2 regions of the Bacillus paramycoides genome follow, and region 2 is predicted to be linked to the other one. Evidence: a T-box and tRNA genes for the amino acid it is inferred to sense, from the RefSeq annotation. Region 2 holds a T-box; the other holds one or more tRNA genes.
The links. The T-box of region 2 lies ahead of trpS (tryptophan--tRNA ligase). A T-box ahead of a tRNA ligase gene usually reads a tRNA of that ligase, here a tRNA-Trp.

Region 1 (6,047 bases), 430 kb from region 2:
ACAGCCAATGCTGAACAATTATCTAATGTGAAAACTGGATATGTAAAAGTTGATCAAGTAGCCTTACATACAAAAGATAACGCAAATAGCTCATCAATTGATACAATTCGCTTTAATACGAAAGTGAACATACTTGAAACAACTAATGGTTGGTATAAAGTGTCTGTTAATAATAAAGTAGGTTACGTACAAAAAGATTCTATTCTACTAAAAAACAAACTTCAATCTAATAATCAATATATCGTTAATGCCAATGCATTAAACGTTCGTTCTGAACCTAATTTAGAATCTTCAATTTTAGATGTATTACCAAATGGGAAATTCGTTACCATTGAAGAAGAACAAGGCGAGTGGTATAAAATTTTACATAATGGCAAAACAGGTTATGTACAAAAAGCATTCGTTTCTAATGGTTCACAGGCTTTAGTGAAAGGCCTCACAGTTCAAAATAATACGAAATACACAGTTGCAACACCTAAACTTAATGTACGTAGCAACGCTAGTACAAGTAGTGCACTGCTTGGTTCATTACAAAATGGTACACAATTACAAGTAGTAGAAACTGTAGGAACTTGGTATAAAATTCGTTTTGGTACAGGGTACGGATATGTCGCAAAACATTATGTGGTGCAAAACCAAACGCAATCACAAGCTCAAACGGCTCAACCTACTTCCATTCCAGCAGTTTTCAAATTCCCTACACAAGGAAAAATTAGCTCAACCTTTGATATGCGCTGGGAACAAATGCATTATGGTATAGATATTGCAGCTCCAGGTAACGTCTCTATCCAAGCGGCGGCGGCAGGTAAAGTTGTGAAATCATATTATTCAGCTAGCTATGGCAATGTTGTGTTCATCGCCCATCAAATAAACGGGAAATTATATACAACAGTCTATGCTCACATGAAAGATCGCACTGTACAAGCTGGTGATCAAGTACAAGCTGGACAATTAGTAGGTCATATGGGAAACACAGGTCATTCATACGGGCAACATCTTCATTTTGAATTACACAATGGAGAATGGAATTTTGAAAAAACAAATGCAGTAAACCCACTGCCATATTTAGTTAGGTAAATTGTATGCCACGCAATATCAATATACCTCTCTTAATTGAATACTTAGCCTTTTTAGGTTTAATCTGTTGTTTAATCATTTACAATACAAATACTGTATTTCTGTCTATTATCATTGCTTTTGTTGCTTTAGAAATTATGATGGAATCTTTTCAAGTTCAACTAAAACAAAAAATTGCCCATATTTATAATGCCATCTTTCTATTAAGTGCCCTAATAGCAAATATTATTAGTAATGGTTTTTATTTATCTACCGTATTTCCTGTATTTTTTATGGCTGTTTTATTATTCATAGCTAGATACATTCATGTTCCTAATAACAAAAAACACGAACAAGAAGCTTAGAAAGAGGAGACACTGTGTATCAATCTTTCAAAGATAATCCGCTAAAATATATATTGAATTTATACAAAAAAACAAATACTTTTTTTGGTATACAAGGAAGCTATACGGCACAATTTCTCCTTTATGGAATGTTATTTCTCGTCTTAATTACATTCTCCTTACTTTTCTATATAAATTAAAAAGGATCTCACAATTGAGATCCTTTTTAATTTATATAGAAAATGCTCTTTATCCGCAAGCATATTTTTCATAAATAAAGCTAAGATTATATTTTTTCTCTAAGCTCATTCTTTGTTCATCATCACACCAATAGAACAGAATATCATGAATCGTTGCATAACGCTTATTTTTAAGAAATAGTTTAAAGAATGATGGTAAACAATCATGTAATTGTATAAATATATAATTGCGTAATATTTCTTCTTTATATTCAATGCCCTTACAAATATACAATAATTCTTCACAATAATACGCATGTTGTGGAACTTGAATCATTTCGAAAAATGGCACATATGATAATAGTTTTCCGATGAAATGATCATATCGATCCATTATTCCTATCGTCATGTGCTCCATCATATCTTTCATTACATATAGATAATCATCTACATGAGTAGTCTTGAGTGGGTCTAATCGATCTGAAATTTGAGAAAGTACAGCTCTTTGACAAGCTAACACCGCTTGACTAGGTCCATAGTATGATAGGAAGTCTGTACACTTACGATATTTTCGTAATAAGTCATGTGTATATAAGTCATATACAAAAGTATTACAATACATTGCTAGACTCATCATATCACTATTTAATTGCTCTTTTGATAGAGATTTAGCTCTCTTACACATATAAAAGAATGTAAATTCTAATACTTCTTTATGGGATAATAGATGTTTACAGTCCATTATACATTTCTCATTAAATTTAACTCTATCCCAAATTTCTACATCTTCATCAGTTAATTCACCAATACGATATTTAATAATTAAATAGTTTAAAGCAACCGCTTGTGTCAAAAGATCCCACGTTTCATATTCCAATGAAGTGTGAACAAACTCAGCTAGGCCTTGATTTACCATAAAAGTATTCGCTTCTTCATACCAGCCAATCTCTTGGCATAAACGAAGAATACGTACTAAAGTTGGAATTTCATCTTTATGAAACTGTGGTAAATTTTTTGCTTTATCCATTCCATATACGATAAATGCCGCTAAATTTTCTTCTTTATAAAATTCTTTTTCTTTCCACACTAATATAGTTCTTTCTTTCCCTTCACCTTTTGGATGACAAGGTACAAGTAAAGAAAATAATTCAGCGAAATTATTTGGTTCTATATATGTATCTGTAACCAAATTCCAATTTGGATCGCGCTGTATAACCCTCATATAATTCCCCTTCCCTTTTGTCTACATAGGAAATATTAATCCATTATTAAATCATTAATAATAAATATTGTTATATTCGAAATCCCTCATAATACTTATATCTATCAGTATATCATTTTTTCTCTTATTTAAAATTAGGAATGACAAATTTAAATAAACTGTCGAAATTGCTAACTGTATACTTATTATATAATGGCTCAGATACATCATGCTAACATATTAGCTTAACCCTATATACTAGAATAATGTATCTGATTTTTATACGTAACTTATTCCACTAATTAAAGTCTCACTTCATTCCGTATGCTCTGATATTTCACTTAAAGCAAATCCCGCTTGATCATCTGCCGATTCTTTTATAGCTAAATCTCCTAGTGCTAACATCCCAACGAGTTGACCACTCTCAACTACTGGCAATCGTCTAATTTGATACTGTGCCATTAACTCTGTAGCCTTTTCAATAGGATCATCTGGAGAAACTGAAACAATGTTTGTTGTCATTACATTTGTAATTTTATTAGATCCAGGATGTTTTTCAGCAATTCCTCGAACAACTAAATCTCGATCCGTAACAAGACCAACAACTTGTTCATTTTCAACAACTGGGATCAATCCAATCGATTCTTCTTTCATCTTTACAGCGGCTTCATATACATTGTCTAACGGTGTACACTGTACAATATGAGTGCTCATCAAGTCTCTCACTCGTGTCATTTGTATCTCCTCCTTTTTATACATACCATAGCTTTTCCTAAATCCCTTTATTTATTTCAGGAAAATCAGTTGATAAAGGAGAATGAACGCACAATAAAAAAGAGTCAGCAATATGCTGACTCTTTTTTTTATGACCCGTACGGGATTCGAACCCGTGTTACCGCCGTGAAAGGGCGGTGTCTTAACCACTTGACCAACGGGCCATGGCTCCGCAGGTAGGACTCGAACCTACGACCGATCGGTTAACAGCCGATAGCTCTACCACTGAGCTACTGCGGAATAATATATATGGTGGGCCTAAATGGACTCGAACCATCGACCTCACGCTTATCAGGCGTGCGCTCTAACCAGCTGAGCTATAGGCCCATATACTTTACAGGGGCAGTAGGAATCGAACCCACACTGGAGGTTTTGGAGACCTCAGTTCTACCTTTAAACTATGCCCCTAAAGGATGCCGACTAGAGGACTTGAACCCCCAACCTACTGATTACAAGTCAGTTGCTCTACCAATTGAGCTAAGTCGGCATAAAAAAATGGTGGCTCGGGACGGAATCGAACCGCCGACACGAGGATTTTCAGTCCTCTGCTCTACCGACTGAGCTACCGAGCCAACATAAATGGCGGTCCCGACCGGGGTCGAACCGGCGATCTCCTGCGTGACAGGCAGGCATGTTAACCACTACACCACGGGACCATTTGGTTGCGGGGACAGGATTTGAACCTGCGACCTTCGGGTTATGAGCCCGACGAGCTACCGTGCTGCTCCACCCCGCGATGATAAAATATTTACTTTAGAAAAAATGGAGGAGGTAGAGGGATTCGAACCCCCGCGCGACTCTCGCCGCCTGTCGGTTTTCAAGACCGATCCCTTCAGCCGAACTTGGGTATACCTCCATGAAGGAAAAAGAAATATTATATTATTTATGTCTAAACCATTTAAAAAGAAAATGGAGGAGGTAGAGGGATTCGAACCCCCGCGCGATTCTCACCGCCTGTCGGTTTTCAAGACCGATCCCTTCAGCCGAACTTGGGTATACCTCCGAGACATATAATAAATAAAGTGGAGCCTAGCGGGATCGAACCGCTGACCTCCTGCGTGCAAGGCAGGCGCTCTCCCAGCTGAGCTAAGGCCCCATGTTTTTTGGGAAAATCGGGAAGACAGGATTTGAACCTGCGACCCCCTGGTCCCAAACCAGGTGCTCTACCAAGCTGAGCCACTTCCCGTTAATAAAAGCGCGCCCGAGAGGAGTCGAACCCCTAACCTCTTGATCCGTAGTCAAACGCTCTATCCAATTGAGCTACGGGCGCATATGGTGCCGAGGGCGGGGGTCGAACCCGCACGGTGGTCACCCACCGCAGGATTTTAAGTCCTGTGCGTCTGCCTGTTCCGCCACCCCGGCATGTCATATTGGAAATTGGAGCGGAAGACGGGATTCGAACCCGCGACCCCAACCTTGGCAAGGTTGTATTCTACCACTGAACTACTTCCGCAAGACATGTATGAGTTATTTTATTAAAAGTGCGGGTGAAGGGAGTCGAACCCCCACGCCAAAGGCGCTAGATCCTAAGTCTAGTGCGTCTGCCAATTCCGCCACACCCGCATATTTTGTTAAAATGGTGAGCCATGAAGGACTCGAACCTTCGACCCTCTGATTAAAAGTCAGATGCTCTACCAACTGAGCTAATGGCTCTTAATGGCTGGGCTAGCTGGATTCGAACCAGCGCATGACGGAGTCAAAGTCCGTTGCCTTACCGCTTGGCTATAGCCCATTAATTAAGAATGGTGGAGGGGGGCAGATTCGAACTGCCGAACCCGAAGGAGCGGATTTACAGTCCGCCGCGTTTAGCCACTTCGCTACCCCTCCAACATATATGGTGGAGGATGACGGGATCGAACCGCCGACCCCCTGCTTGTAAGGCAGGTGCTCTCCCAGCTGAGCTAATCCTCCATTTTGCCTGGCAACGTCCTACTCTCACAGGGACAAGGTCCCAACTACCATCGGCGCTAGAGAGCTTAACTTCCGTGTTCGGTATGGGAACGGGTGTGACCTCTCTGCCATCATTACCAGACTGTATTCATTTAAGACAAGAATCATTATAACTTATTTAACTTTGAAAGTCAACAAGTTTTTTTGTATTCTTTCAAAACTAGATAACATTTGCTTCATATTATATGGTTAAGTCCTCGATCTATTAGTATTCGTCAGCTCCACATGTCACCATGCTTCCACCTCGAACCTATCAACCTGATCATCTTTCAGGGATCTTACTAGCTTACGCTATGGGAAATCTCATCTTGAGGGGGGCTTCATGCTTAGATGCTTTCAGCACTTATCCCTTCCGCACATAGCTACCCAGCTATGCCCTTGGCAGAACAACTGGTACACCAGCGGTGCGTCCATCCCGGTCCTCTCGTACTAAGGACAGCTCCTCTCAAATTTCCTACGCCCACGACGGATAGGGACCGAACTGTCTCACGACGTTCTGAACCCAGCTCGCGTACCGCTTTAATGGGCGAACAGCCCAACCCT
Region 2 (25,153 bases):
TAATCGTTTAGAAGCGCTTCATTACAAGTTGATGCTACTTCCGCAACGAAGATTGAATAATCACCGTATACGTGCGGCTGCGTTTTTCTTGTGTAGTAACTATGCACAGAATGACCAAATTCATGAGCAAGTGTAAATAAATTATTTACATTATCATGCCAGTTCATTAAAATATACGGATTTGTTCCATATGCACCAGATGAATATGCTCCGCTTCGTTTTCCTTTATTCTCATACACATCTACCCAGCGATTTTCATATGCTTCTTTCAAAATATCAACATATTCATCACCAAGTACGTTTAAAGACTTTAATAACATGTCTTGCGCTTCTTCATACTTCACGTTCATTTTCACTTCTGGTACAAGTGGTGTATATAAATCATACATATGAAGCTCATCAAGTCCTAGTGCACGCTTACGAATATCAATGTAACGATGTAGCAAGTGTAAATTATCATTTACAGATTCAACAAGTTGATCATACACCGCTTCAGGAATATTATTATTACTTAATGCAGCTTGACGTGCAGAATCGTATTTACGAACGCGCGCATTGAAATTATTACGCTTCACAGCTCCACTTAACGTACTTGCAAATGTGTTCTTATATTTTCCGTACGTTTCATATACAGCTTTGAACGCATCTTCGCGTACACGACGATCATCACTTTCTAAAAACTGAATGTAACGACCATGTGTAATTTCTATTTCTTCTCCATCCTCACCTTTAATAGATGGGAATTTCAAATCCGCATTATTCAACATACCAAATGTATTACTTGACGCACTCATTACTTCAGATGCTTCTGCTAATAGTGCCTCTTCGGCTTCAGATAATACGTGAGGGCGTTGACGCGTAATTTCTTCTAACGCATGTTCATATACACTTAAATCTCTATTTTCTTTCAAGAATGTTTGCAGTGTATCTTCTGAAATCGATAAAATTTCAGGCACAATATATGCTGTGCTACTAGATACTTGTGAATATAAATTTGTTGCACGGTCATTTAACGCTTGATACACAGAGTTTGTTGTATCTTGATCGTAACGCATATGTGCATATGTATATAGCTTACCTAATCGCATTGAAACTTCATCTTCATATTGCAATGCTTCAAGTAAATTGTTCGCAGAGTCACCAAGTTTCCCTTTAAATTCAGTTAACTTCGGTAATAGCTCTTTAATAGCTTGGAATTCTTTTTCCCATTCTGCATCTGTTTGGAAAATATCTTCTAATCGCCACGTACTTGATTCTTCAATCTCGTTACGATCCGGTAATGCTTTTGCTGTGTTTTGTTCAGACATCCTTTAAGCCCTCCTTTAAATATCTCTACTTACATACAATTCGATTTTTCTTATGTAATTCCTTCACGATCAGTCTTTATTATATCCCCTTTTCCTTCTCTCATGTTGTACTTTTCCTCAAATAAAGATAAGGCATACGCTAAGCAAATTCCATCATATTTTATAACTTCCTCCTCTGTTTTTAACATAGCTATTCCCCTTATTTTCCGGTACTTATAAGTCCCTACTTTACGTAATACACCTGCATAACATAAAAATGTTATATATTCAGTAACTGCTACTTTCCATATATGTGGTGAAAAATACGGGAGCATGCGCCTTTTCGTATATTTTTTCACATAACTACACGCATACTCGAGGGAAATACAATCCCCTACTGCAAGCTTACCTATACACTTTATATATAGAAAAGCTTGCCATATAAATGGATTTGTTTGAAAAGCGAATGAGGACGGGAGCGGCACACCAATTTCAGAAGGGAAATTTGCTGGGCTACATTTACATTGATATAAGAGGCGTAATAGTGACTTATGATTATAATTCCAAATAGGCAAAGCATTTTTTCGAAAATAGTCCTTTCGCTGCTTCCATTCTCGGTCTAATATTTCTTTTTTGAATGGAACAGGAGAAAAGAGCATTTCAAAAGTAGTCGTTTCAGTTGGTAAATATATAACATGTGAGAAAGAGACGCTTGTAGAAAATGAAGTGAGAAACGCGCATTTCATAAATGATTTTTGTTTCGAACAGAAGAAAATAAGAAGTGGCTGAGGATAAGATTGTAAGGAGAAAGCTATAAGGGAGGAGAATTTCATCCAATATGCAGATTGCTTTTTCAATTGATTCCCACCAATGATCCAAATGACCTGTATGCCAGCTCGCCAATACGAATAGGTTCGTTTGTACAGTTGTTCTATAGAGAGATTAGCACACTGGTATTCAATTGCAATTTTTCTCCCTGCTCTCTCTATGAAAATATCTGGTCGTTGCTGAATCTCTGGCAAATAATGCTCTATATCTACATGAAAGTTTTGACGTTTGAACCATCTATATAACAATTCTTTACCGTGCCTATGATACATAGATTCTGCTTCATAAAAGGCCAGACACGCATCCATTTTCTTATGAGCAAAATGCCAACTTTTTTGTTTCCCTAATTTCATTTGCACTTCCTTCCCGCAAGCTATGCAATAGAAGCTTTCCCTTTTCCGCATACGGTGTAAAAGCTCTTCATCATGATGATAGAGTAGATGAATTTTCTCTCCGTTTTCTCTTTTGGCGATAAACATCGGAATCACACCCTTTCAGCTCCTTATATTCTACAATTTATTACAAATTCCTTTTAAAAAAGAGATGTCCCAATTTCGGACATCTCTTTTTATAATAATGGCGATAATAACCGATACGTTGATTCAACAATACGTCTATGCAGACGCCTTTTATGAAAACGATCGACGTGAATTTCACTGGATTCTTCTAAATCGTCTTTAAAATCTTGAACAAGCTTTCGAATGCTATCTGTATCATATAAAAAGGCGTTTACTTCAAAGTTCAAATGAAAACTTCTCATATCCATATTTGCTGTCCCAATTGAAGCTAAATCAGAATCGACAATGACAACTTTACTATGGAGAAAACCCTTTTCGTATTCATAGATCTTTACCCCTGCATCTAAAAGCTCTGGGAAGTACGATCTTGATGCATAAAAGACAGTGCGCTTATCAGGCTTACTCGGCATTAACAAACGAACATCAATACCAGCAAGCGCAGCTACCTTTAATGCGGATAAAATATCATCATCAGGAATGAAATACGGCGTCGCAATCCAAATGGATTTCCGAGCAGAAGCGATCATGGCAAAGTATAAATGTTTAATTGTTTCCCATTTATTATCCGGTCCACCTGCAACGAGCTGCACGCCTCCCCAATGATCTCCCTCAACTGCTTTCGCTTGTAAATATTCAGGGGCGAGGACAGCCTCACCAGTCATATAAAACCAATCTTGAAGGAAAATAAGCTGTAAACTTTGTACAGCTTCACCACGCAAATATAAATGCGTGTCTCGCCAAAAGCCGAAGTACTTATCCTTCCCTAAATATTCATCACCAATATTTAATCCGCCTACAAATCCTTCATTTCCATCAATAATAACGATTTTTCGGTGATTTCGATAATTAATCTTATCGTTTAAAATCGGAAAGCGCACAGGAAAGAACGGAATCATTTCGACACCTGCATCGTTTAATTCTTCAATATACGAATTCGATAATCTAAAACTTCCAACCGCATCATATAAAAAACGAACGACTACGCCTTCTTTAGATTTTTGTATTAAAATATCTTTAATTTCTGTCCCTAGCTTATCATCACGCACAATGTAATACTCCATATGAATGTGATGTTTCGCTCGTTTTAATCCATCTATAATAGCCTGAAACGTTTCATCTCCATTTGTTAATGTTCTCGTTTCAGTTTGAAATGAAATATTTAAAGCTCCTAAGCGATCCGCTAAACGAAATAACAGCTCTTGATGCTTATGATTGCGCAAAATCCGTTCCTCGTAATCTTCATGCCCCTTATATTGTAAAAACGCTTGTTCATCGAGCAACGCCTTCTTTTGGAACATTCTCTTCCTCCGAAAGTTCTGTCCGAATAATAAATAAGCGAAGAATCCAAATACCGGAAAAATACCTAACACAATGAGCCATGTAAGTGTTTTAGACGGATGACGGTTCTCTAAGAAAATAACGCAGCCAATTAAAAATGCAGATACCGTAAATAAAATACTAATAATACCTAAAATTGAAACATCTTTTATTCCGATTACATCCGAATAAAATGCCACGTCAATAAACATACGTAACGAAACAAATAATGCGAACAATAGTAAAACAAAGAAAATCAACTTTAACGTATTTTTCATCTCTTACCTCCTTACTAAGAAAGCTTTCCTATTCTTCATATAAAAAGCCGATTTCATACTACAGAAATCGGCCTACGTTTTAGCAGGAAAATTATTGCGAATTGTTTCAAGCGCATGCTCTTTCACAATTTGTTTCCCATACTCACTTACACGATGAATTGTTAAAGTTGATTCTTCTCCGTATTCTAAAACAATACTTAAAATGCGATCAATTTCTTCTTCATCATGTAGCACTTCATCGAATTCCACATATACATAATAGCGGTTCTCAAATGAATACAGCTCATCTTTTATATCTTCAAAGATAAGACGGTGGCTTAATGAAATGACATCTTCAAAATCATTAAACTTAATTAAAAAGCCAAACGTACCATCTTCGTTAAAGTTTGTTCCTGCTTGTTCCTCTACCTCTTCCACTAATTCTTGCTGGAATAATGATTCAATGCCTTCATCTAGAGGAATGTCTATAATTTTATCTACACCTATTGGTAGTTCTAACTTTTGTCCATCCTTTGAAAGCTCTGCTTTCGTTACAAGTACTTCAATCCCTTTATCGACTGCTTGCACTTGAATCCATAACGGTCCATCAATAAAGAAATCGTCATGATCACGAGCTTCGTCCATCATTTCCCAAAAGAGCTCTTCGCTTCGTTCGCGGTCGTACCAAATTTCCTCACGATTAAAGCCTCTGTCCTCTATATCAATGTACGTAATAAAAAATTTCATCGTATGGTCATTAATTCTTTCAATATCCAAAATACAACTCTCCCTTCCTGCTTAGAATTGTTATGAAGGGATTCCCCACTCATATGACAAATCAATAGATTCTTGTACTCTCATTTTATGATAAGATTCTCCAGAATGGAAATAAAATCGATTTATTTTACAAAAATAGTTATATGCCTATCTTCATTCGATGCTCTACACAAATATATCATTATAGCGATTTCTCACTTATAAAAAATTTGGACATACATTTCCACCTTCCCCCGTACACTGTAATAAAGTGAAACTTTTATTAGAGAAGATGATTTAGTCCCTCTCTTCACCACATACATATAGTTCGCTTATTAAAACATCATAAATGGAGGCAGACGAATGGACTTAGAGTTTTTAACATCTGTACTAATGATTGTCGGTATCGATGTTGTATTAGGTGGTGACAACGCAATTGTCATCGCACTAGCTAGCCGAAATTTACCTGAATCGAAACGAAATAAAGCCATTTTGATTGGTACTCTTTTAGCAATCGTACTAAGAATTATCCTTACTATACTAGCTGTCTATTTACTCGACATTCCATTTCTGCAACTTATCGGGGGCGTTTTACTTACATTAATTGCAGTAAATTTACTAACTGATAATAGCAACGATCTTTCTTCTATTCAAGGAAAAACAACTTTATTTCAAGCTGTGCGTACAATTGTATTCGCGGACCTTGTTATGGGATTTGACAACGTTATTGCCATTGCAGGGGCAGCTCACGGAAGATTTTTACTCGTAATAATCGGTTTACTCATTTCTATCCCGATTATTATTTGGGGCAGCAAACTCATTTTAATACTTATGGAACGCTTTCCATTCCTCATTTATTGCGGGGCAGCAATTCTCGCTTATACAGCAGGAAAAATGGTCACACATGAAGACAGACTTGCAACGTTTTTTCATAACAACCCAAGTTTCACTGCAGGCATTCCTTACTTATTTATTTTCACCATTTTATGCATCGGCTTTATCGTTCAACGAGTTCGATTACGAAATATAAAACATTAAAAAAAACCTTCTACTATATAATAGGTAGAAGGTTTTCATATTATTATAATTAATTTACAAGACGCTGTGCTTCACGTAATTGGAACGTTCTTACTGTACGTGGTAAGAAACGACGGATTTCGTCTTCATTGTAACCTACTTGAAGGCGTTTCTCGTCAATCATAATTGGACGACGTAAAATCCCTGGATAGTCACGAATCATCTTATATAAATCTTGAAGTGGTAAAGACTCTAAGTTTACATTTAATTCTTGGAAAACTTTCGAACGAGTAGAAATAATCTCATCCGTTCCGCTTTCTGTCATACGTAAAATCTCTTTAATTTCCTCAATCGTTAATGGATCTGAGAAAATATTACGTTCTGTATAAGGAATATGATTTTCCTCTAGCCATAATTTCGCCTTTCTACAAGACGTACAGCTTGGAGAACTATATAATGTTACCATACAAAGCTCACTCTCCTTAAAGAGTACAAATTCTGTACTAATTACAGTTTAAATTTCTAAATTCAGCAATTTTTCACGATACCTTGTCTTAAAACAAAGCGCAAAAATCGCATTTCATGTAAGCAACAACTTTTAGCAAACAACAATTACTTTTAATAAGTAACTTCTATAATCATTATACAATAGATTTTGCAAGAAATATACAGTAAATTTCCTTCTAATTGAGAAAACTCTTCCGTGTATTCCACTGCTATGTAACATAATCACACTTACTTCAGCTGTTCTTTAACAATAATCTTCAACCCTCTTAACGCTTGCTTTTCATAGATTTTTCATATGATTTATAGTTATTCTCTTATAATCTTTTCTATGAAAAAGAGAACGTTTTCTTACCTTTTTTTGATAAATCAATTAAGAAATGTAAGACTATACAAGTGAGAATAAAAAGAACACTTGTTCTTATTTTAACAAACATTCTCATTCGTGTCCATACGATTTCTAAAATAAATTGAATATTTTTCTGACATTTCTTTCTTTTCCATCTTTTATCTCATACAATAAAAATACAGACAGGCAAAGGGGGAATTTGCAAATGATTGCTTTTTTTATTGATTTTGTCACTGTTGCTGCCCTCATCATCGGAATAACAGCATTGATTGGTGTCATTACAAATAGCATTGGTGAAAAACTCTTTGGCGGAAAAGAAAAGATGAAGTTTGTTAATAAAAGTTTGGATGTACAATCTGGCTGGAACCAAGTTGGCGGGAAAGGTATTTATAAGAAACGTACGTATTAAAAAAAAGCAGGCAATCACCTGCTTTTTTCTTATTTCTCTACTGACGCCCATTTAAAGCTTAAATCGCCGCCATATTTATGGTTGTACATATTTTTAATTGAATCTCTTTGCAAGTATGCTCTACCACGTTGATATACTGGAACAATCGCAGCGTCATCAAGTAACATTTTCTCTGCTTCTAGTAAGCTTTTCCAACGAGCATTTACATCGCTTCCATCTTTTTTCGCTTTCATGATGATCTCATCATATTTCGGATTAGAATATTTCATTTTATTTTGTGATCCGTCAGTTACAAACATATCAAGATATGTAATTGGATCTGGGAAGTCCGCACTCCATCCAGAGAATGACATGACAAAATCGCCTGCATCTTCTAATTTTAGTTTTTGCGCGAATGGTTGTTGTTTAATTTTCACTGTTAAACCTGGTAAATTCTTTTCTAACTCACCTTTTAAATATTCCCCTGTTTTCTTCGATAATTCAACATCTTCATTTAATAACTCTAATTCGATTTCATTTTTACCAAGCTCTTTTTTACCAGCTTCCCAATATTTCTTCGCTTCTTTCACGTTTGGTTTTACAATATCTCCATTTACAGCACGGAAGTCCTTTTTATCCGGTCCTTTAATGAAGTTATCAGGAATTAATCCTGTTGCTGGCTTAGAACCGTTATTTAATAATGTATCAACGAACGGTTTACGTTCAAAAGCAAGTGAAATTGCTTTACGAATATTTTTATTTGCTAACGCTGGATCTTTTTGATTTAAACGAAGGAAGAATACAGATGTATCTTCTACTGTTTGGAAATCTGGTTTTCCTTTATATTTATCGATGAACTCCGCTAATAACGTTGCTCGATCGACTGCGTTTGTTTCATATAAATTAATTGGTGTAGACGTATCTTTAACAATATTAAAGTTTACTTCCTCAATCTTCACTTCTTTATTGTCCCAATATGACGCGCTCTTTGTCATTTTAAAGCTACGTTCATGTTGCCAATCACTTAATGTAAATGGTCCGTTATAAAGTGTTGTATTCGCTTCCAAACCAAACTTCGTACCTTGTTCTTTTACAAACTTTTCATTCACAGGATAGAAGATTGGATATACCATTAAATCTACAAGGTATGGAATTGAATTGTCTAATTCCACTTCTAATGTATGATCATCAATCGCTTTTACACCTAATTGATCCGGACTCAGCTCTTTTTTATTAATTTTCTCTGCATTTTTTATATCATACATAATGTACGCTGATTTCGCAGCTGTATCTGGGTTAATTGCTCTTTGCCATGCGTATACGAAATCTTTCGCCGTCACAGGCTCACCATTTGACCATTTTGCGTCTTCACGTAATGTAAATGTATATTTTTTACCGTCTTCTGACTTTTTAAATTCCTTCGCTACACCAGGAACTAGCTTATCATCTTTTCCTAAACTGTATAAGCCTTCCATCGTATTAGTCATTACTCTTGAAGAAACCGCATCAGCTGATAACGCTGGATCCATCGTTGGAATTTCTTGCGTTTCAATTAAATTAATGACTTGCTTTGCACCGCTTTTCCCGCTATCCCCTTTTGCGTTCGCTTGCGGTTCATCTTTTTGGTAGCTACATGCCCCTAACATCATGCTCATCGCTACTGTTGATACTACAAAAACTGGCATCTTTTTTTTCATATTTCCACCCTCCACAAAAATGTTAGCCCTTTCATTTTCAAACAAATAGAAATATATATATGTTCTAATAATTCATATTATACACACAAATATATTTTTTGTATATTTATATTTCTATTTCATTAAAATTTTCTATTAAAAAATAAACCTTTGTAAACGTTTCATATTGCTTATTATCCTTACTGAAGTGTTAAAAACAATTATTTTTAAACTTTTCTAAATTATCAGAGAAAAATAAAATTTATATTTTATAGTACTCCCTGCATAATTATCCTTCTCTTTTTATCATAAAATAGCGCCCCCTTCATAATAAAGATATGTAGGTTAAAATGAGTGCAAAGGATAAGAAAGTGTGTTACGATACACTTTGCTAAAAATAGATATCGGTAAAGAGGGGACGGACATGACAGCAATTCAGGCAAAAAACGGGCCGACAGAGAAATTAAGTTTATTCTTATTAACATGGCCTATTTTTCTAGAAGTTTTTCTATTTATGTTAATGGGGATCGCTGATACTTTCATGTTAAGTGCATTATCAGACGATGCTGTATCTGGGGTTGGTGCAGCGAATCAATACCTCCATATCGCTATTTTGGTACTAGAAGTCATCGGGAACGGCGCAGCTATCGTCGTATCTCAATACCTCGGTTCCAAACGTTTTATGGAAGCATCTAAAATATCAGCTTTAGCCGTCACATTAAATTTAATGGTCGGACTCGTTATAAGCGCTGGTTTTCTTTTATTTTCAAAACATATGATGATGGCAATGAACTTACAAGGCGATGTACTCATGTATGCGCAAAGCTATTTATCCATCGTCGGAGGGGCTATTTTCCTTCAGGCTATTATTAATTCATTAGCCGCAATTATCCGCGTACATGGCTTCACAAAGCAAGCGATGTTTATCTCACTTGGAATGAATATTATTCATATCGCTGGAAACTACGTACTTATTTTCGGGAAATTTGGGTTCCCAGAGCTCGGTGTGCAAGGAGCTGCTATTTCTTCTGCTGTCAGCAGATTAATCGCACTTATCATTTTCTTCTGGTTACTGTACCGCGTTATGGAATACCGTGTGAAATTACTATATTACTTTACCTTATCAAAAGAATACATCGGGAAAATTTTAAAGATCGGGATTCCATCTGCATTTGAGCAGGTTATGTATCAAGCTTGCCAAATTGTCTTCTTATACTATGCAACATATTTAGGAACGGAATCATTAGCGGCTAGACAATACGCTACGAACATTTCTATGTTTACTTATTTATTCGCTATTGCGATTGGCATGGGAACCGCCATTATTATCGGGCGCCTCGTTGGCGGTGGTGAAAAAGATGAAGCGTATGAACGCGTATGGAAAAGTGTAAAGTGGGCAATTGGAGTCACTTTATGTATGGTCGCTCTCGTTATTACATTCCGCACACAATTAATGGGACTATTTACAGATAATCCGCACATTATTGCGTTAGGTGCAAGCGTTCTTTTACTAAGTGTATTACTTGAAACAGGGCGTACGATGAATATCGTCATCATCAATTCACTTCGCGCAGCTGGTGATGCAAAGTACCCCGTTTTAATCGGCGCATTCTCTATGGTGTTAATGAGCTTACCACTCGGTTACTTTTTCGCCTTCCATTTAGATATGGGACTCGTTGGTATTTGGTTAGCGATTGCTATTGATGAATGGACACGTGCGATTATTATGTTCTTCCGCTGGAAAAGTAGAGCCTGGGAGCGTTATGCACTTGTTAAACCTGAAGAACAAGAGGAGATTGTTACTGTTCCAGCACAGTAATACTTATTGAATCAAAATGCATGTATTCACTTACAAACAAATGTTAAAAATAAAACCGTTTATATAGTAGAAAAACAGCCAATCTTCCATAACGGAAGATTGGCTGTTTTATTATTGATAAATCTCTTTATATTTCTTATACTCCGCTTCAGAACATAATACGAAATGTCCTGGGCGAATTTCACGCATTGTTGGTTCTTCACTACCATAATTATGCTGAGATGGATCGTATACAATACGTTTACGATTGCGCTCATAATCTGGATCTGGAAGCGGAATTGCTGATAGTAGTGATTTTGTATATGGATGAATTGGATTCGCATATAACTCATCACTTGTTGTTAGCTCAACGATTTGACCACGGTACATTACGCCGATACGATCACTAATGTATTTTACCATTGATAAATCATGGGCAATGAATAAATATGTTAAACCTTTTTCTTTTTGTAGCTTTTTCAGTAAGTTTACAACTTGCGCCTGGATTGATACGTCAAGTGCTGAGATCGGCTCATCGGCAATGATAAATTCAGGTTCTACAGCAAGTGCGCGAGCGATACCGATACGTTGACGTTGTCCACCTGAGAATTCATGCGGGAAACGGTTTGCGTGTTCTTTATTTAAACCAACTGTGTTTAATAATTCATGAACACGGTCCATACGCTCTTTTTTGTTTTTTGCTAGTCCGTGAATATCGATACCTTCTGCAATAATATCTCCTACTGTCATACGAGGGTTTAATGATGCATATGGATCTTGGAAAATCATTTGCATTTTACGGTTGAATTTCTTCAACTCTGCACGTGATTTTTTACCATGTACATTTTCACCATCGAATAACACTTCACCAGCAGTTGCATCATATAAACGAATGATCGTTCTTCCAGTTGTTGATTTACCACAACCTGATTCTCCTACAAGACCAAATGTTTCTCCGCGGTAAATATCAAATGAAATATCATTAACCGCTTTGACAACACCACCACTCACGTCGAAGTGCTGTTTTACGTTTTTTACTTCAATTAATTTCTCACGTTGTTTAGTCATGTTGTTCACCTGCTTTCATTTGAAGAATGCGTTTTTCAACGACTGCCGGCGGTTTTACTTCTGGAGCCTGCTCGTGAAGTAACCAAGTTGCCGCATAGTGTGTATCACTTACCTTAAATAAAGGTGGATCCATTTCAAAATCAATTTTCAATGCCTGCGGGTTACGTGGTGCAAAAGCATCCCCCTTTGGCGGCTTCAATAAATCTGGAGGCGTTCCAGGGATCGCATATAACTCTTCTTCTGAACCGTCTAAACTTGGCATAGATGCGATTAAGCCCCAAGTATATGGATGTTTTGGATTGTAGAAAATTTCATCTACAGTTCCGATTTCAACAACTTTACCAGCGTACATAACTGCTACGCGGTCCGCAACGTTCGCCACTACACCTAAGTCATGCGTAATGAAAATGATTGCTGCTTCTGTTTTTTGCTGAATGTCCTTCATAAGTTCTAAAATTTGCGCCTGAATTGTAACGTCTAGCGCTGTTGTCGGCTCATCGGCAATCAATAATTTGGGGTTACAAGCTAACGCCATCGCAATAACTACACGCTGTCTCATACCACCTGAGAATTGGTGAGGATATTGTTTTAAGCGAGCTTCTGGATTTGGAATACCCACAAGGTCGATTAATTCTAACGCAACTTTACGTGCATCTGCTTTGCTCATCCCTTGGTGTTTAATAAGGCCTTCCATAATTTGATTTCCAATTGTCATCGTTGGGTTCAATGATGTCATTGGATCTTGGAAAATCATCGCGATATCTTTACCACGAACTTGTTGCATTTCTTTTTCTGTTAATTTCGTTAAGTCACGACCTTCAAATACGATTTCACCATTTTTAATGCGTCCAGGAGGATTCGGAATTAATCCCATTAACGCTTTAGAAGTAACTGATTTCCCCGAACCAGATTCTCCTACAATCGCTAATGTTTCTCCTTTTTTCAAATCAAAAGTAACGCCGCGTACAGCTTGTACTTCACCTGCATGTGTATCAAAGGAGACTTGTAAATCTTTTACCTCTAACAATGTTTTCATCTTTGCCTCTCCCCTCTTTTACTTACGCATTTTTGGATCTAACGCGTCGCGTAATCCGTCTGCCATTAAGTTAAACGCTAAAATTAATATACTGATGACAACCGCAGGGATGAACATCATATGCGGATACGTTTGAATTGATTTATAACCGTCATTTACAAGAGAACCAAGTGATGCGAATGGTGGCTGGATACCTAAACCGATGAAGCTTAAGAACGCCTCACCAAACACCGCTGTTGGAATTGTAAACATTGTCATTACGATAATTGGTCCCATTACGTTCGGGATTAAGTGTTTTACAATTAATTGTGTATTTGTTGCACCTAATGTACGAGATGCTAATACGTATTCTTGGTTTTTTAATTTTAAGATTTGTCCACGAACGATACGCGACATCCCTATCCAACCTGTAATTGCCATTGCGAGTGTAATTGACCATATACCAGATCCCATAATGATTACCATTAAAATAACGATGATTAAGTATGGAATACCGTTAATAATCTCCATAATACGTTGCATAATGTTATCTACTCTACCGCCATAGAATGCTGAAATACCTCCATATGCAACCCCAATTACTAAATCAATCGCTGCTGCTAAAAGAGCGATATATAATGATACACGCGTACCTTCCCATGTTCTTGTCCATAAATCGCGTCCAAGATCATCTGTACCAAACCAGAAATACTCTTTAATATCACGTTTTTCATATTGATCAACACCATATTGATCTGTACCGTCAAATGGTAGCCAATGAACATTTTCAATAACAGGAATTTTCGGTGGTAATTTCGCACGACCTAAGTCTTGCTCTTTATAGGAGTGTTTACTTACCATCGGTCCTAAAATTGCTAGTAATATAATAAGCGTTAATAAAACTAAACCGAACATTGCTCCTTTATGTTGGAACAAACGTCTTCTTACATCTTGCCAAAACGTTAAGCTTGGACGGGCAATGACTTCATTATCCACATTATTTTGATTGGCTTGTTGAAATAAATCTGGAGATAATTTTTGTACATCTTTCATCATTTTTTCCCTCCCGCTAAACGAATTCGAGGATCAATAATTCCGTATAAAATATCAACAATGAAAATAACTAAGATGAAAATCGCACTATAGAAAATTGTAGTTCCCATAATAACTGTATAGTCATTCACTGTAATAGATTTAACGAACTGTTCCCCTAGTCCAGGTACAGCATAAATTTGCTCAATAACTAATGTTCCTGTAATTAAACCTGCAACCATTGGTCCTAAAATTGTTACAACTGGAATTAACGCGTTACGAAGTGCGTGTTTAATAATGATAACGCCTTGGCTAATTCCTTTCGCTTTCGCTGTTAAAATGTAGTCAGCTTGCATAACTTCAATTAACTCTGCACGAGCGAAACGTGCGATTGTTGCGATAACTGCCATCGATAAAGCAATTGTAGGCATTACTGTAAACTCTGGTCCTTTCCAGAATGCTACTGGGAACCATCCAAGTTTTACCCCTACGAAATATTGTAGTAATGCGGCGAATACGAATGATGGTACCGACATCCCGAGTACGGAAATAATTGTCGCCCCATAATCGACCCACGTATTGTTACGAAGTGCCGCAACGATTCCTAAAATTAAACCGATAAATGTACCTAATATAATCGCTTGTAAACCAAGTTGTGCTGATGGTCCAATGCGATCCACAATCATGTCTGTTACTGGACGGTTATCATATTGGAATGATACCCCTAAATCACCTTTTGCTAAGTTACCTAAGTAACGTGCATATTGAACTGGTACTGGATCATTTAAGCCATATTTTTCAAGAATGATTTCTTTTTGTGCCGGTGATAACTTCTCCTGGTTTTTCAGCGGAGAACCCGGAAGTAATTTCATTAAAAAGAAAGTCAGTGTAGTAATTAAAAATAATGTCAAAGCCATGTACACGAAACGTTTTAATACATAACGTCCCATAGTCAAGCACCTCCCCGTTTTTCTCAAAAGCAATAAGATAGTTTTAAATATTCTTACTTTTATTTTTTTAAAATAAGAGTACATGCCCATCATAGGCATATACCCTTATTCATGATGGAAACCATTTTTAGTTTTTGAGTTCAACCCACTTATAGCTAAATTCCCCACCATATTTATGTTCTAATAGGCCAGTAATTGAACTACGTTGTAAATATGCTTTTCCAGGTTGGTATACTGGAGCAATCGCTGCATCTTCAAGCAATTGTTTTTCTGCTTGTAATAATGCATCCCAGCGAGCTTGTACATCAACTTCTGTTTTCGCTTTTTTAATTAAATCATCATACGCTGCATTTGCATAATTTACTTTGTTTTGCGCATTACCTGTCGTATACATTTCAAGGAATGACATTGGATCCATATAATCTGGACTCCATCCCGCATATGACATTGCATAATCTCCACTTGCTTCAAGTTTTAATTTTTGTGCAAATGGCTGCATTTTTGTTGGAACTGTTAAACCTGGTAAGTTCTTTTCGAATTGGCCTTTTAAATACTCTCCGATTTTTTTTGCATCATCAGTATCAAAGTTTAATAGCTCTAACTCTACTTTGTCTACACCAAGTTCTTTTTTACCAGCTTCCCAGTATTTTTGCGCTTCTTTAATATCCTCTTTTATAAGCCTTCCGTTTTCTTCACGGAAGTCTTTTCCATTCGGACTTTTTGCTAAGCCTTTCGGAACAAAACCATATATCCCCTCTGAACCATCGTTTAAGATCACTTTTCCGATATTTTCACGTTCAAAGGACATTGCAATTGCTTTTCGGATATTTTTATTTGCTAAAAATTTATTCTTTTCATTTAAGCGAATAAATTGTGTAGATGGTCTCTTAATCGTTTTAAAGTCAGCATCTGATTTGTATTTATCTACAAACTCTGATGTTAATACGACACGATCAATCGCTTTCGTTTCATATAAATTTATAGCAGTTGAACGATCCTTAACAATATTGAAGTTTATTTCCTCAAGTTTTACTTCTTTATTTTCCCAATACGTTGGATTCTTCGTAAGTTTGAAGCTTTGTTCATGCTTCCATTCATTTAATACGAATGGACCATTATAAAGTGTCGTATTGGATTCTAATCCAAATTTTGCTCCTTGTTCTGTTACAAACTTTTCATTCAAAGGATACAATGTTGGATAGACCGTTAAACTTACAAAATAAGGAACAGGGTTATCTAATTCCACTTCAAGTGTATGATCATCAATTGCCTTTACACCAAGTTCTTCAACTGGTAATTCTTTTTTGTTAACTTTCTCCGCATTTTTAACATCAAATAGTATGTAAGCAAACTTGGCACCCGTGTTTGAATCTACAGCTCTTCGCCAAGAATAAACGAAGTCTTTCGCTGTTACAGGTTCACCATTAGACCATTTCGCATCTTCACGTAACTTAAATACATACTTTTTGCCATCCTCTGATTTCTCATAAGATTTAGCGACACCTGGAACAAGTTTATCGTCTTTCCCCAGACGATATAATCCTTCCATTGTATTATTCATGATGTTAGAAGATGTTGCATCTGTTGATAACGTCGTATCCATAGTTGGAATTTCAGCTGTTTCAGTTAGATTTAGCACTTGCTTGTTTGAGGATTTGTCTTTTGCACCTGCTTTATTATCCTCTTTTTGGTAACTACAAGCTCCTAACATACTGACTGTCAACGTCGATGCAAGTAATAACGGTATCTTTTTCTTCATGTTGTGTTGCCTCCCCTAATTGCACTTCCTGTACCCTCACTTGTAAAAAAGTAGAATTGAAAGAATAATCTCCAAGTTTCTACAATTTTCATTATACATATAATATAACAATTGTGAATATAGTTTTTTGTTTTTTTGTTAAAATTTTTAATAAAATGTTTATATTTTTATTTTTTTGTAAAGGGATACGTTAACATTGCTACCATCATCTTAAAATCAGACCTTTAATTGCGTATAATTTTCAAAAAATTAATTCTAGTACATATTATAGCTTTTATAGTATAATAATTCTAGTAATATTTTGACGGAGGGGAACATTTTGAATAAAGTTTTTTTTCATACTTGTATACTAATTTTCATAGCGATAATCGCTTCTAGTATTGGCGCATTCCTCGTTTCATCGCAATTTTTGTTGAATTTTGTCAACATATCGTTTTATATCGCACTATTTTTTATTCTTATAGGCGGTTTTTTATTCATATTTCAAAATGGATTTTTTAACGTAACAATTTACGCCTTCCAAAGAGTGTTTGGTACGAACAAAAAAATTGACTCTTTAATTGAAGAAGTAGAGGAACCTACCGATAAGAAAGAACGTATTTATAAAACATATTCATTCAAATGGACGTATCCAATTTGCATTACCGGTATCGTTCTTGGGTTATTCTCGACCCTCATTAGCTTTACTATTTTGATGTAGTTTGCAAACACTATCCCATATGATATAATAATCAGCAAAACATTTTGTTATAAAACTTTAGTTCTTTCATATTAAAAGAGCTCAGGTAACAATAAATAAATTTATATGTATGCGATGATAAAGAAGAGTACATATTGAGGCAATTTCAGAGAGCTTGTGGCTGGTGTGAACAAGTAATTGTACAGTATGGAATGGGCTTTTGAGCACCAAACCGAACCGAAAGTAGTAGGCTTTGGCGTTATATCCAAACGTTATTATGGATTAGAGAGATTTCACAGTAGTGAAATAATTAGGGTGGTACCGCGGTCCATTCGTCCCTATAGTTTTTAGGGATGAATGGGCTTTTTTGTTTGCCTTCTCTTCCCCAGCACGTATTCAAATTTAGGAGGAATTACTTATGTCAGTTATCTTTTCTGGTATTCAGCCGAGTGGAACGATTACACTTGGAAACTATTTAGGAGCTATGAAGCAATTTACAGAGCTTCAAAATGAACACGACTGTTATTTCTGTATTGTAAACCAACATGCGATTACAGTACCTCAAGATCCCGTACAACTTCGTAAAAACATCCGCAGCCTCGCTGCACTTTATGTAGCATGCGGCATCGATCCTGAAAAAGCTACTTTATTTGTACAATCAGAAGTACCAGCACACGCTCAACTAGGATGGATTATGCAATCAGTGGCTTACGTTGGAGAATTAGAGCGTATGACACAATATAAAGATAAAGCATCCGGTAGGGATTCAGTACCAGCTGGATTACTAACGTATCCACCATTAATGGCTGCTGATATTTTACTTTACAACACGGAAATTGTACCGGTTGGCGATGACCAAAAACAACATATGGAATTAACACGTGACCTAGCAGAGCGTTTCAACAAGCGCTTCCGTGAAGTGTTCACTGTTCCTGAAATTCGTATTCCAAAAGTAGGAGCTCGCGTTATGTCATTAACAGAACCTACGAAGAAAATGAGTAAATCTGATCCAAATCCAAAATCAATGATCAGCATGCTTGATGAACCAAAAACAATTGAAAAGAAAATTAAGAGTGCTATAACTGATTCTGAAGGTATTGTGAAATTCGATAAAGAAAACAAACCTGGCATCTCTAACTTATTAACAATCTACTCTTCATTCTCTGGCAAAACAGTAGAAGAAATCGAAGCAATGTACGAAGGAAAAGGATACGGCGACTTCAAAGGCGACTTAGCGCAAGTAGTCGTAGAAGCAATTCGTCCAATCCAAGATAAATATAACGAACTAATCAACTCACCAGAACTAGATGAAATTCTAGACAAAGGTGCCGAAAAAGCAAACCGAGTTGCATTCAAACAACTACGCAAAGTAGAAAACGCAATGGGACTAAGCAGAAAACGTAGGTAACATATAAAGCGAAGGGCTAGGAGCCGGAGCTGGATTTCATATAAAGCGAAGCCACCGAACATTCTTGCCGCCCGAGCTAAGTTACAACAAATAAAAAAAACCGCCAATTGGCGGTTTTTTAATTTACCTTTTGCTCGTTTTCCATTTCCCATAACTTTTCAAAAAATGGCTGTCCTTTTACGAGACGCTCGCATAATTGTTCGTGCTTCTCAGACCAACCCGTTTTCGCTTCCTCATAAAGCTTAGCCCAAATATCTTCAAATTCCATATGTTGAACCATTCCGTATGCTGATGGATCCCACTCTGTGAACCAATAACGGATTTCTGCTGTATTTTTCGTTGTATGTAATTGATCTAACGCCATAAATAATAATTGTTTAAGCTGTCTTTCTTTACGAGTTAAGCCATTCATAATGAAAGGTGATGGTGATAAAATATGATGTTCTTTTTCCATTTCTTCTACTTGGAACTCATACTTTTCTGCTTGTACGTTTTCTACCATCTCATATACCATCTGCTCTTGGCGCGGTATAAGTCTGCTCTTTCGAATTGGCACATTGTAACCAATTGTGTCGATCGCAATAATTCCTTTTCCATCTGTAACTACAAAGCAATACTCTTGCTGCAAACGTTCATGATTTTTACGAATATAAGCCTTATGATGTACGTCTTCCAACATTTTTTGCGGAAGCTCTAACAATTCGTTCTCGATGTAATGATATAATGTGGCATCTACTTTTAATAATGGCACTTGATCTAATAGCTCAATCGTATCATCTTTCCGCCATTCGTAAAAATGACAAACGTTATACCCATTCTCTTCACCTTCAAACCAATTTACCCATACATCATGTAGATATAACATTCACTACCCCTCACTTCACTACTGTTTGTATCAATCATTATGTTCAATTTTTCTTAACTTTATTCCACCTAAGGAAATATATTCTAATTATTATTTTTTCTTCTATTAATACTAAAAAAACAGGAAATAGAGATCCTGTTTTTTTATATATGAAATGTATTTGCTTTATTCAATATTTCTTTTGCATCTATAGATAATAAAGAAAGTGTATTTTCTCCTTCCAAAGTTACACAATCTTTGACAATATGAAATCCAAGTGCATAGCCAAGCATCTTCGGATAAGAATGAAATCCATTTAATAAGATGTCGTGCTCCCTTGTTCCTCGTTTTATACTTATTCTTTCATGTACAACGTTTTTCCAATAATAAATAGCTTCTTCTTTTGAAAGGTACGTCGTCCACGGTGCATTGTTTTTTTCTGAATATCTTTCAGTTACTGCTTGTTCAGCCAATCCTTCCATAATCATCGTATCAAGTAATGTATACTCTGTTTCTTTCGTCTCAATTTGATGTAACCTGCATATATGATGATATTCATGCGCTAATAAGACTTTTAATTCTTCCACTGAATTCCGTCCACATACGAATAAGAAAATAACGTGACGCATCGATAATCCAGCTCTGCCGTTATACTCTTCTTGTACAGTTCGATTATAGGAATCTGATAATAAAATAAAGACAGGGACATCCGGACCTTTTAACCAATTTTTTAGTTTCTCATACTCCGTACGTAATTCTTTCCAAACTTCCTTTTTCTCTAACTCTTTAATTTCTTGTTCTCCTCGCATAACCGGACGATACATACCTTTAGAAATTAAAAAGCGATACAATCTTTCTTTTGGCAATGGAATATACTTCGTAAACTTCTCACATAGCTTTTCTGGCCGTCCGTAATATAGATGTAACCACTCAGCAGTTTCAACAATCCCCATCTTTATCCCTCCTTTTTCTTATGTATATGCAAAAGGAGACAAAGGCGTAAAAATAAATAAGGAGTTTTTTCGCAATATAATGCGAAAAAACTCCTTATCTCATCTATTATTTATACGCTTTAAATACTAATACTGCGTTATGGCCACCGAATCCTAGTGAATTACTTAACACTGCGTTTACTTCTTGATGTCTCGCATTATTCGGTACGTAATCTAAGTCACACTCTGGATCTGGTGTTTCATAGTTAATTGTTGGAGGAATTACTCCGTCTGTAATTGATTTAATAGAGAAGATCGCTTCAACAGCACCAGCTGCTCCTAATAAGTGACCTGTCATTGACTTCGTTGAGCTGATCGCTACTTTATACGCGTGCTCACCGAACGTTTCTTTAATTGCCATCGTTTCATACTTTTCATTCGCATCCGTACTTGTACCATGCGCATTAATGTAATCAATATCTTCTGGCTGTAGACCTGCATCTGCTAAAGCTTGACGCATTGCACGCACGCCGCCTTCACCGCCAGGAGCCGGCATTGTAATATGGAATGCATCACCAGTTGCACCGTAACCAGCGATTTCCGCATAAATGTGAGCACCTCGAGCTAATGCGTGCTCTAATTCTTCAAGAATTAAAATACCTGAACCTTCACCCATTACGAAACCGCTACGGTTTTTATCGAATGGACGACAAGCTGTTGCTGGATCTTCATTGAATGTTAATGCTTTCGCTGAGCTAAATCCTGCGAATGCCATACTTGTTAACGGCGCCTCTGCCCCGCCCGTAATCATTGCATCCGCATCACCGCGCTGAATCGCTTTAAATGCATCACCAATTGAGTTTGCACCAGATGCACAAGCCGTTACAGAACAAGTGTTAATTCCTTTTGCCCCTGTTGCGATCGATACTTGACCTGCTGCCATATCTGGAATCATCATCGGTACGAAGAATGGACTCACGCGGCGCGGGCCTTTCTCAGTAAAAATCTTAAATTGTTCTTCGTATGTTTCCATACCGCCAATACCAGAGCCAATCCAAACGCCAATACGAGGTCCGTTTTCTTCTGTAATTTCAAGCTTTGCATCTGCAACTGCCATTTTCGCTGCTGCTACTGCATATTGTGTAAAGCGATCCATACGGCGCGCTTCTTTTTTATCAATATATTTCTCGACTTCAAAGTCGTTAATTTCTGCTGCTACTTTTGCTGGAAATAGTTCCGGATCAATTCTTGTAAGTCGTCCGATTCCAGATACACCCTTTTTAATGTTTTCCCACGCTGTTTCAACATCTGTACCGACCGGTGTAACAGCTCCTAGTCCTGTAATTACGACCCTCTTTTTTTCCATACAAAATACACTCCTTTTTTCTCTCAGTCCTTATTTACCCCAACGAAGAGCGACTGCTCCCCATGTTAATCCACCGCCAAAACCAACAAGTATAATTAAATCCCCATCTTGAATACGTCCATTTTGCAATTCCTCTACCATTGCAATCGGGATTGAAGAAGCTGATGTATTACCAAACTTCTCAATTGTCATACTCATTTTTTCTTGTGGTAAATTTAATCTCTCTCTTGCAGATTCCATAATACGAATATTCGCTTGATGCGGTACTAAGAAATCCACATCTTCTTTCGTAAGACCAGCTTTATCTAAAACGCGAAGACAAGAATCTCCAAGTTGACGAACGGCAAATTTAAAGACTTCTCTGCCATTCATCATAACATACTCGTCTTGATAAAGATGCTTACCGCCACTTCCGTCTGCTCCTAATTCGAAAGATAGAACGCCTTTCCCTTCTGAAACAGCTCCCATTACGATCGCACCAGCTCCGTCTCCAAATAGTACCGCTGTATTTCGATCGTTCCAGTCTACAATTTTAGATAGCTTATCACTACCAACTACTAATACATTTTTATAAGTTCCCGTTTGAATAAATTGCTGCGCTGTAATCATTCCGTACATAAAACCAGCACATGCTGCACTTAAATCCATTGCAGCTGCATGTTTTGCGCCAATTGCTTCTTGAATGACACAAGCTACTGCTGGGAAAGCACGATCTGGCGTTACTGTCGCTACTAAAATAAGATCGATATCCTCTCCACTAATCCCTGCATCTTCAAGCGCTTTTTTAGAAGCCTCTACGGCCATATATGAAGTATCTATTGTATCATCGGCAATGCGTCTTTCCGCAATCCCTGTTCTCGTACGAATCCATTCATCAGATGTATCCATTATTTTCTCTAAATCGTGATTTGTGACTACTTTTTCCGGCACATATCTTCCGATCCCTAAAATGCCCACGTTCACATCGCAGCCCTCCGTTTTATATCAATTATTATGACTTGGTACTAATTTTAAAACATAAATGTATTTTTGTCTAGAATATATTTCAGCTAAAACATAAAGCGAGCGCATTATTCACCTTATTGTTCATGAAAAGAAACAGAAACATACCTTTTCCTGTTTCTTTCCAAATATAAAAAAGCCCGAACCGCTTCTACTTACGGTTCGGGCCTCTCTTCCATCTAAAAAGATGCTTTTTATTCTTGATCTGCTTTCCCAAGCTCATATGCTTCGTTCATAACTTTCATCAATAACTCTAATACTGGTTGTGCTTTTTCCATATCAAGCGCAATTCCATTATCATCTAAAATGGCCTTTGCTTCTGGTAAATGCTTCATTGCGATTTGTAAAAATTGCATGCTTTTCTCATTCATATTACGTTCTTCCTCTCCATTAAAACTTTCACATACATAGTGTAACACGCTCGCTACCCTTCGTATAACTCTTTATATTTTTTCATATGCGCTAATTGTTTATTTAAACCGTATTCTAACGGCGTGTTTCTTTTTATCGAAATCACCTCTACAGCTTTATCTCTTTCTTCTTCATTCTCTTTATTTACTTTATCCTCTGCACGTAAAAGATTCATACCTTTTTTCCATAATGATTTTTTGCCACTAAGTAAATTGTATATACCGAGATGCCCCTCGTTCATTCCATTTTCCCATAAGTATTCACATACATCTTCAACGTACAGTAGATCTCTTCCGTTTTCCTCACTCGCATAATGGCACTCTTTCTCACCCAGTTCTGATAAAATGAGCTGATGATACATCATAAAAGATGGTTGCCATGGCCCATATAATGTAGGAACTCGAAATACACTATATTGTGCCTCTCCTTTTTTCAATCCTTCTTCCACTTTCGAAAATAAACGTTTATTTTCGGATTCATCTACGTTTCCTACTTCAATAGAAGAAATTAGATTTAACTTCACTTTATGTTCTTCACATAGTCTTACAATTCGCTTTAAATACTGTAATATAACTCTTTCATTCCGAAAGCCACTTTGTTGATTTGGTTCATACAAGCAAAAGTAAACTGTATCGAACTTCTCTTCTTCTACTGATTTCCATCCCTCTTCATCTCTTATCGAGTAATACGTAAATAACGCATTTCGCCCAATTAACAATAATTTCTCTTCATTAATCTTTGTCATGTTCTCGAATTCATCAAAATCAAGACCGTACACTTCTACTTCTTCTGCAATCATTTTATTCACAAGGTGATAACCTACAAACGTAAGTGCACCTATAATTAGCACGCGTTCCATACCACCAACCCTTTCTCCTTGAAACAAATAGCTCCTCATTTATGTATATGGGAGCTTCACAATTCTTCTTCATATTTTTTAAAGAAATCAGTCGTTTGCCTGACCATTTTATATTTCACATCTTGCAGATGGAATAAGACAGAAGTATCACATTGATTGAATTGCCTCATTTTCTCATATTTACGTAACAACTGTTTTCTCCCTCTTTTTTCTTGTGTTGATACGAAAACTTTAACAGGTACACAAGACGGAAGAAGCGTAAATGATTTCTTATTTATTTTTGATTCTAATTCTGCTTCTTTGGAATCATACGCCAAACATAATTCCTTTACGAGTCTCTTGTAAAAAAACTTATGCTCTTTCTCAAACTCTACATATTCTGGTAAATCTAAACATGGATTTAACATAATGACAGAGCGTATACATTCAGGGTATTTGTTCATCATTTCAAGTGCTACAAGTGCACCCATACCATCTGCCATAATGTGCATTTTCGCATTCAATGTCTCTTTTCTCAATACAACATCATATAAGCGTTTTGCTAGACGAACAGATTGGTCATTTCCCCAATGTCTTCCGTATAAATTAGAAGAAAAGACCGTATAGCCTTCCTCAATAAGGCCATGTAAAAAATAAGATCTACCTGCATGCTGTGTCCATAAACTTGTACCATTCTCAATAAAGTAGTTGTAATCACCGAGAAGCATTACAGAAAATCCGTTTGGCTTCTCCGGTAAATAAATGACACATGGTTCTTTTTCTAAGTAAAAAAAACGTTCTGTAATACTCATTTTTCCCCCGCCTTATTTTCTAAACGTATAAAAGTACTCTTTTATAATGTATGAACGGAATGCAAATTTGCGTTGAAAAATCTACAAATATTTTTCTATATTCTTTTTTCAATTGTGTTACAATAAGGACAGATTGAACGAATAGAGGTGTAAAATATGCGTTTCATTTGGGCATTAATTTGGTCGTTCTTGCTTGTACATATGATGAGCTACGTAATCGGCTCTATGACTGGCGGTACATACGATTTTAACCAAGCGTCTATTTTCTCAGTTGTTCTTGCGGTATTAGTACTAGCAATTTCAGCTGCAATTCCAAACGAGCCAGTAGAACAACACTAAAAAA

Region 1: it has a tRNA-Trp gene. The T-box ahead of trpS (tryptophan--tRNA ligase) is inferred to sense a tRNA for this amino acid. The anticodon was not compared.

What each region holds. Positions count from the first base shown of each region.
Region 1 is NZ_CP152427.1:742,558-748,604, reverse strand. It holds gene AAG068_RS03840 (SH3 domain-containing protein) at 1-1,077, shown strand, start outside; gene AAG068_RS03835 (hypothetical protein) at 1,083-1,421, shown strand; gene AAG068_RS03830 (DUF3965 domain-containing protein) at 1,650-2,801, opposite strand; gene AAG068_RS03825 (CBS domain-containing protein) at 3,096-3,515, opposite strand; tRNA gene AAG068_RS03820 (tRNA-Glu) at 3,647-3,718, opposite strand; tRNA gene AAG068_RS03815 (tRNA-Asn) at 3,720-3,794, opposite strand; tRNA gene AAG068_RS03810 (tRNA-Ile) at 3,805-3,881, opposite strand; tRNA gene AAG068_RS03805 (tRNA-Trp) at 3,892-3,962, opposite strand; tRNA gene AAG068_RS03800 (tRNA-Thr) at 3,969-4,041, opposite strand; tRNA gene AAG068_RS03795 (tRNA-Phe) at 4,051-4,126, opposite strand; tRNA gene AAG068_RS03790 (tRNA-Asp) at 4,135-4,210, opposite strand; tRNA gene AAG068_RS03785 (tRNA-Met) at 4,214-4,290, opposite strand; tRNA gene AAG068_RS03780 (tRNA-Ser) at 4,318-4,410, opposite strand; tRNA gene AAG068_RS03775 (tRNA-Ser) at 4,465-4,557, opposite strand; tRNA gene AAG068_RS03770 (tRNA-Ala) at 4,578-4,650, opposite strand; tRNA gene AAG068_RS03765 (tRNA-Pro) at 4,667-4,740, opposite strand; tRNA gene AAG068_RS03760 (tRNA-Arg) at 4,751-4,824, opposite strand; tRNA gene AAG068_RS03755 (tRNA-Leu) at 4,828-4,916, opposite strand; tRNA gene AAG068_RS03750 (tRNA-Gly) at 4,933-5,007, opposite strand; tRNA gene AAG068_RS03745 (tRNA-Leu) at 5,037-5,117, opposite strand; tRNA gene AAG068_RS03740 (tRNA-Lys) at 5,132-5,207, opposite strand; tRNA gene AAG068_RS03735 (tRNA-Gln) at 5,212-5,286, opposite strand; tRNA gene AAG068_RS03730 (tRNA-Tyr) at 5,298-5,381, opposite strand; tRNA gene AAG068_RS03725 (tRNA-Val) at 5,390-5,465, opposite strand; rRNA gene rrf (5S ribosomal RNA) at 5,471-5,586, opposite strand; rRNA gene AAG068_RS03715 (23S ribosomal RNA) at 5,690-6,047, opposite strand, start outside.
Region 2 is NZ_CP152427.1:1,158,454-1,183,606, reverse strand. It holds gene pepF (oligoendopeptidase F) at 1-1,307, opposite strand, end outside; gene AAG068_RS06085 (competence protein CoiA) at 1,358-2,602, opposite strand; gene AAG068_RS06080 (cardiolipin synthase) at 2,683-4,227, opposite strand; gene mecA (adaptor protein MecA) at 4,300-4,983, opposite strand; gene AAG068_RS06070 (TerC family protein) at 5,326-6,000, shown strand; gene spx (transcriptional regulator Spx) at 6,050-6,445, opposite strand; gene AAG068_RS06060 (hypothetical protein) at 7,038-7,241, shown strand; gene AAG068_RS06055 (peptide ABC transporter substrate-binding protein) at 7,271-8,917, opposite strand; gene AAG068_RS06050 (MATE family efflux transporter) at 9,270-10,715, shown strand; gene AAG068_RS06045 (ABC transporter ATP-binding protein) at 10,827-11,762, opposite strand; gene AAG068_RS06040 (ABC transporter ATP-binding protein) at 11,755-12,798, opposite strand; gene opp3C (oligopeptide ABC transporter permease) at 12,817-13,833, opposite strand; gene opp3b (oligopeptide ABC transporter permease) at 13,830-14,759, opposite strand; gene AAG068_RS06025 (peptide ABC transporter substrate-binding protein) at 14,887-16,518, opposite strand; gene AAG068_RS06020 (DUF3899 domain-containing protein) at 16,838-17,218, shown strand; T-box leader at 17,324-17,540, shown strand; gene trpS (tryptophan--tRNA ligase) at 17,616-18,605, shown strand; gene AAG068_RS06010 (YjbA family protein) at 18,724-19,470, opposite strand; gene AAG068_RS06005 (DUF2268 domain-containing protein) at 19,614-20,402, opposite strand; gene fabF (beta-ketoacyl-ACP synthase II) at 20,509-21,747, opposite strand; gene fabH (beta-ketoacyl-ACP synthase III) at 21,778-22,710, opposite strand; gene AAG068_RS05990 (ComZ family protein) at 22,944-23,120, opposite strand; gene AAG068_RS05985 (NAD-dependent epimerase/dehydratase family protein) at 23,174-24,046, opposite strand; gene AAG068_RS05980 (hydrolase) at 24,076-24,810, opposite strand; gene AAG068_RS05975 (YjzD family protein) at 24,967-25,149, shown strand.